3 regions of the Turicibacter sp. H121 genome follow, and region 1 is predicted to be linked to each of the others. Evidence: predicted binding sites of a transcription regulator. Region 1 holds the regulator's gene; each other region holds the start of a gene.
What was found. Region 1 encodes HrcA, which represses chaperone genes, less so after heat shock. Its sites were predicted from a motif close to TTTTAGCACTNNNNNNNNNNNAGTGCTAAAA; they were not measured.
Positions count from the first base shown of each region.

Region 1 (2,288 bases):
CAGTCGCTTTTAAGTTTTGTAAAATAATTGCTGAAATTTCTTGTGGTGTATATTCTTTCCCTTCAACTGTCACTTTGTGGTTTGTTCCCATATGACGTTTGATTGACATAATTGTATTTGGGTTCGTAATTGCCTGACGTTTAGCCACATCACCAACTTGACGTTCTTCACCTTTAAATGAAACAACAGATGGTGTTGTACGAGCTCCTTCTGGATTAGCAATAACCTTTGCCTCTCCACCTTCCATTACAGAAACACATGAGTTTGTTGTTCCTAAGTCGATACCGATAATTTTACCCATAGAGATTCATCCTCCTTAATCTATATTATTCGCTAACTTTTACCATTGATGGTCGGATCACACGATCCTTTAGCTTATATCCTTTTTGTAACTCTTGTAATACCATTCCTGATTCTACACCTTCTACAGCTTCTTGCATCACTGCTTGGTGTACTGTTGGATCAAAAGCGACACCCTCTGCTTCGATTACTTCTACTCCTTCTTGTTTAAGAGCATCTACTAATTGAGCATGGATCATTTTAAATCCTGTTAAAAATGTTTTGGTATTTTCATCTTCAACCGTACTTGATAATGCACGTTCGAAGTTATCAATTGCTGGAATAATATTTGTTACAATTGATTGCGAACGATACTTTACTTCACGTGCACGTTCTTCATTCATACGACGCTTGAAGTTTTCAAGCTCTGCCGCATTACGTAGCAATTGATCTTTTAACTCTTCAATTTGCTGCTTTAAACTTTCAGTTTCAGAGATTGTTTCAGCTGTTTCTGTTGCTTCACACTCTTCTTGGCAGCACGTTGATTCTACAGCTTCCACATTTTCTTCATTTAATTCCTCAACTGATTGGGCATCCTTATTCAATCGTCCCACCTCCTATTTATATAAATCAGACATGATTCGAGCAACTTGTTCAAGAAGTGGAATAATTTTACGATACTCCATTCGGGTCGGACCTAGTACCGCAATTTTACCAAATTCATGATCACTAATCTGATAAGGAACTGTAATTAGCGTACAATTCTCCATCGCTTTAATCTCATTCTCTTGTCCAATTTTAACCGTTAATTGATGGCCGTCTTCCTCGGCTTCTATTACTTTAACAATTTCATCAGCTTCAATCATATTAAATAAATGATACGCTTTATCTAAATCGTTAAATTCAGGTTGTTTTAAAATATTTGACTTCCCACTCAAAATATAATTTTGTTGATTTAATGACTGGGTTAAAAGTTGTAGCATCGCATACATAATTTCTTCTTTATAAGAAATAAAATCATGTAATTGATGTTCAAAACTTTCTGTCAATTTTTCATGAACATGTCCAATGTATTCTCCTACTAATAACTCATTGAGTGCTTTGATAATGCTTTCCATTCTAGTCATATCAATATTAGTTGGAAGAGTAATTGTTCGACTTTCTACATGGCCTTGATCTGTAATCAAAACAAACACCGCTTGACGTTCTGAGATTGGAACAAGTTGAATTTTTTTCACTCGACTATAATCTCTAGAAGGTCCAAGTAAAATCGATGTGTAGTTAGTCAAACTCGATAAGAGCTTCACAGCTTCTTTAATCGTTGTTTCACGTTCAAATTGTTTTTGATCTAACAATTGTCTAAATATTCCTACTTCTGGTGTTGTCTCCATCGGTTCTTGATTTACGATGAAATCTACATAATAGCGATAGCCTTTTTGACTTGGCACGCGACCACTCGATGTATGAGTTTTTTCAATAAATCCCAAATCCTCTAAATCTGCCATATCATTACGAATGGTTGCAGCAGAGAAGTTTAATTCCTCTTTTTTAGAAAGGATTCGCGAACCAACTGGTTGTGCAGTTTGTATGAACTCTTCTACAATTGCCTTTAAAACTAATATTTGACGTTCTGTTAGCAATGTAAACACCTCTTTTAGCACTCATTAACCCTAAGTGCTAATACCATTATATAAAACTCTATTAGCACTGTCAACACTATAGTGCTAATTTTTTTGTTTTTTATCTTTATTATACAAACTCAAATCAGACGTTTTCGAGATAGACGATGGCTGATAATAAAACAAAAGAAGGTACAATGCATAGTGTACCCTCTTTTTAAAATTTCATTATTTATTTGCTTCAATTAATGATAATAATGAGGCTTTAGGTTGGAAACCTACTGTTTGTTGAACTGCTTGTCCATCTTTGAATAAAATTAATGTTGGAATTGACATTACTTTATATTCAGCTGCAACTGCTGGACAGTTATCTACGTTTACTTTAACAAT
Region 1 covers NZ_CP013476.1:109,994-112,281, forward strand. The annotation lists gene dnaK (molecular chaperone DnaK) at 1-301, opposite strand, end outside; gene grpE (nucleotide exchange factor GrpE) at 327-884, opposite strand; gene hrcA (heat-inducible transcriptional repressor HrcA) at 897-1,919, opposite strand; gene trxA (thioredoxin) at 2,127-2,288, opposite strand, start outside.

Region 2 (2,288 bases), 510 kb from region 1:
ATCAGATAATGTCGCAGCTGCTACAATCGCACGGTCTGAAATACTAACACGATGGTGTACTTCAAAGCGATCTTTCAATCCACGTAAGATTGAAACGGTATCTTCGACTGTTGGTTCATTAACTTGAACTTTTTGGAAACGTCGCTCTAAGGCAGGATCTTTTTCAATGTACTCACGATATTCTTTTAATGTTGTAGCACCAATGCAGTGTAATTCACCACGAGCTAATAATGGTTTTAATAAGTTCCCTGCATCCATTGCACCATCTGTACGTCCTGCTCCAACGATGGTATGAATTTCGTCAATGAATAAAATAATACGTCCATCACTATTTTTAACTTCATTCAATACCGCTTTTAAACGCTCTTCAAACTCACCACGATATTTAGCACCGGCAACTAAAGCGGCTAAGTCTAATTCAAAAATCACTTTATCTTTTAAACTTTCAGGCACATCTTGTCGAACAATACGCCAAGCTAACCCTTCAACGATAGCAGTTTTACCAACCCCAGGCTCACCAATTAACACCGGGTTATTTTTTGTTTTACGAGATAAAATACGAATCGCACGACGAATCTCTTCATCGCGACCAATAACCGGATCAATTTTTCCTGATTTTACATCTTCTACTAAGTCACGTCCGTATTTTTCTAAGACTTCATAAGTTGCTTCTGGGTTTTGTGTCATCACGCGTGAATTCCCCCTTATCTGTGAAATAATTTCTTTTAAGTGCTTTTCATTAATCTGATGTTTTTTTATTAATTGCTTCATTTGATAATCTTTTGATTCGAGCATCGCAAGCAAGACGTGCTCCACTGATAAATAATCATCTTTCCAAGCTCGAGCATAATCATCTGCTTTTAATAAAGCACGATTTAAATCTGCTGAAACGTATGGATCACCTGTTGCTCCAGTAACAGCTGGCTTTTTATCTAAAATTTGTTTTAATTCTTGTAATATCTCTTGAATCGGATAGCCTGCCTTTGTAAAAACACGAGCGGCTAATCCGTCATGGTCTTGTAATAAGGACATTAATAAATGCGGGGTATCAATCTCTTGGTGATGTAATGAAGTTGCAAGAGACTGTGCATTTACTAAGCCCTGTTGTAGCTTTTCAGTCATTTTATTAATATTCATGATTCTCACTCCATTTCTTCATCATCTATGATGATACTATCATTATACTCTTGTTTTAGCACTCAGTCAATAAGAGTGCTAATAATTCCAAAATGTAAGTGTTTATTATTTTGTAAATAGCCAAGACTAATCACGTTTCACAAATTCACCACATCTTGTATAAGTTCATTTAACTTGTTCGCTATCTGTGTTATCATATTTATCCGGAGGTGTTTTAATGGAAACAAAGAAACTAATCGTAACAGACTTAGATGGAACTGCATTACAAAATTGGGAAACACTTGACCCAAATACAAAAGAAGCTTTAATCGCTGCAAAAGAAGCAGGACATATCGTTGTGATTGCAACAGGCCGCCCAGCACGTGCATCGTTACACTTCTACAAAGAGTTAGGTCTTGATACACCTATTATTAACTTTAATGGAGCTTATATACATCATCCAGAAGACGAAACCTTTGAGGATATTGTGGCTCAAATCCCAACAGAGGTTGTTTTAACTTTATTCGATTCAGAATTAAAAGATTATATCGTCAATGCCTTTTGTGAATACAAAGATCACTTATATGTCTTACATCAAGGAGATACTATTCGTGATTGGTTCCATATTGAAACATGTACATCAGTGAAATACGGACCATTTAAAGAAACATTAGACGAACATCCAAACGGATTCTTATTAGAAGCTAAAGAGGGATACCCAGAAAAAGTCATGAGTTTCTTACGTGAAAACTACGGTGACATCGTGACATGCCGCAAATGGGATGGCGATAATGTCAACATTATCGAAGTGTTTAAATCAAATACAAATAAAGCAACAGCGATTGAAAAATTGGCCAAATATTTCAACATTGAACAAAAAGATATCATCGCCTTCGGTGACGGAGATAATGATATCGAAATGTTAAAATATGCTGGAGTCGGTGTCGCCATGGATAATGCCATCGATAAACTAAAAGCAGTAGCGAACACCACAACAAAATCAAACAAAGAAAGCGGCGTTGCTCACTACATCCACGAATACATCTTAACACCTAAAAAATAAATAATGAAAAAGGTCATTAGCTAGCTAAAGCTCATGACCTTTTATGTTATTCGCATAACTTCAAAAACTCTCGAACTTGACGACGATTCTTGAGTACAACAATCTTTTT
Region 2 covers NZ_CP013476.1:619,066-621,353, forward strand. The annotation lists gene clpB (ATP-dependent chaperone ClpB) at 1-1,137, opposite strand, end outside; gene AT726_RS03105 (Cof-type HAD-IIB family hydrolase) at 1,355-2,179, shown strand; gene AT726_RS03110 (hypothetical protein) at 2,226-2,288, opposite strand, start outside.
Region 2: the regulator HrcA is predicted to act here: its motif matches at 1,191-1,221, upstream of clpB (ATP-dependent chaperone ClpB).

Region 3 (2,288 bases), 440 kb from region 1:
TTTTAATTGACGTCCAAATGATTGATAGAATGTTTCATACTTTTCACGATCATTTTTAATCATTTTTTCTAATTCATTTTTAATTTTCGTTTTAATGTTCTTTGCAATTAATTTTAATTGACGGTCATGCTGTAAAATTTCACGAGAAATATTTAACGATAAATCTTCTGAATCGACAATTCCTTTGACGAAACTAAAGTAATCTGGTAATAGGTCGGCACATTTATTCATGATTAAGACACCACTTGAATAAAGTTCTAATCCTTTTTCATACTCTGTTGTATAGAAATCGTATGGCATCTTCTCTGGAATATAAAGAATAGCATTATAGCTTACTGTTCCATCTACACTTAAATGAATATGTGCTAATGGTTGATCAAATCCAAAGTGTTTTTCATTATAGAAGTTTTCATAATCTTCATCAGTTAATTCGCGTTTATTTTTCTTCCAAATTGGAACCATGCTATTAACTGTTTGTTCTTCTGTGACTTCTTCATATTCACTTTCACTACCTTCTTTTAGTTGTGAGCGTGTTAAATCCATTTTAATTGGATAACGAATGAAGTCTGAATATTTTTTGATAATTGATTTTAATTTATAGACATCTAAATACTCATCAAAGTTTTCATCTTCTGTATTTTCTTTTACTGTTAAAATGATGTCTGTTCCAACCGTTGCTTTTTCACATGGCTCAATCGTATATCCATCGGCTCCACATGATTCCCACTTATAAGCTGTTTCTGCTCCTAAAGCTTTTGAAATGACAGTCACTTTATCAGCCACTAAGAAAGCTGAATAAAATCCAACCCCAAATTGTCCAATAATATCATGACCATCTTCTAACTCTGTATCTTTTTTAAATTGTAATGAACCACTTTTAGCGATAACCCCTAAATGTTCATCCAACTCCGCTTCTGTCATACCGATTCCTGTATCAGAAATCGTAATCTGACGCTTTTCTTCATCAATAGAAATTTTAATAAAGTAATCATCTGCATTGAAGCTTAAATCTGAATCTGTTAAGGCTTTATAATATAGTTTATCAATCGCATCACTTGCATTCGAAATTAACTCACGTAAGAAAATTTCACGATGTGTGTAAATTGAATTAATCATTAAATCTAATAATCGTTTTGACTCTGCTTTAAATTGTTTCAATTTAATCGCTCCTCTGTTCTTTTTTTATCACTCTCATCATTAGAGTGCTAACACCCATATCAAATATATATCATACCCTAAATTTGGTGTCAACATTTTAATCCGCTATCACAGTAAATTCCAAGAAAAAATCGCATGATTTTCATGCGATTATTCCCCTAACCCACTTTCTTCAAATTTCTCAGCAAATCCTTGTAATAACTTATTAATTGGTTTCTTTAAAAATAATGAAATAAGAACTGCCCCCACACTATAGATACACATAATGATAATATCTTTTGCTAAAACATTTTCCACGATTCCACCAATCGATTCACGTGCAAAAGAAATCGCATATGTAAAAGGCAAAAATGGATTAATAATTTGGAAGAACTTAGGTGTTAATTGAATTGGGAAAGTTCCTCCTGAACCTGCCACTTGTAAGACTAATAGAATAATTGAGACAACCTTTCCAACGTTACCAAATACTGAAACGAGTGAATAAACGATAAAAGTAAATGTGATACTCGTGAATAAAATTCCAACAATAAATAAACCTGGATTGACACAGTAGATATTTAAAAGATATAAATCACCTAATGCAATAATAAGACCTTGAACAAGTGCAATTGTTGCAAACAACAAGAACTTTCCAAAATATTCTTCACTTGGACGATATTCGCCTTTTGCATGAACCGATAACATTGAAATTAATAACGTCATTCCGACCCACTGAGCGAGTACACTATAAAATGGTGTCATCGCAGTACCGTAGTTATGCATTGGGAAGATGGTTTCCTCAACTAAATCGACGGGAGATGACATAAAGTTTTGACGTTCCGTCACTGCTTCTTGAAGTAACGTTAACACCTCTTGTAAACTTTGGCTTTCATTAATATCACCAAGTTTTGCAGTCACTTCTCTTACTTTATTCTCTGCTTCAGGTAATTTTGAGTTGATATATTCAATGGCGTCAATTCCTTTATCTGCTCCTTCATACGCTGTATTTAATAAGGAAGCAACATCTGGTAATTTTGTTTCAGCCTCTTTTAAAACTTGTAAGACATTAGTTGCTGTACTATAAGCCTGATCAATGACATTATTTAAAGATGGCACAATAGCACTATCAAAACGATTATAAATGGAACTCG
Region 3 covers NZ_CP013476.1:2,287,970-2,290,257, reverse strand. The annotation lists gene htpG (molecular chaperone HtpG) at 1-1,116, opposite strand, end outside; gene AT726_RS10980 (YhgE/Pip domain-containing protein) at 1,309-2,288, opposite strand, start outside.
Region 3: the regulator HrcA is predicted to act here: its motif matches at 1,181-1,211, upstream of htpG (molecular chaperone HtpG).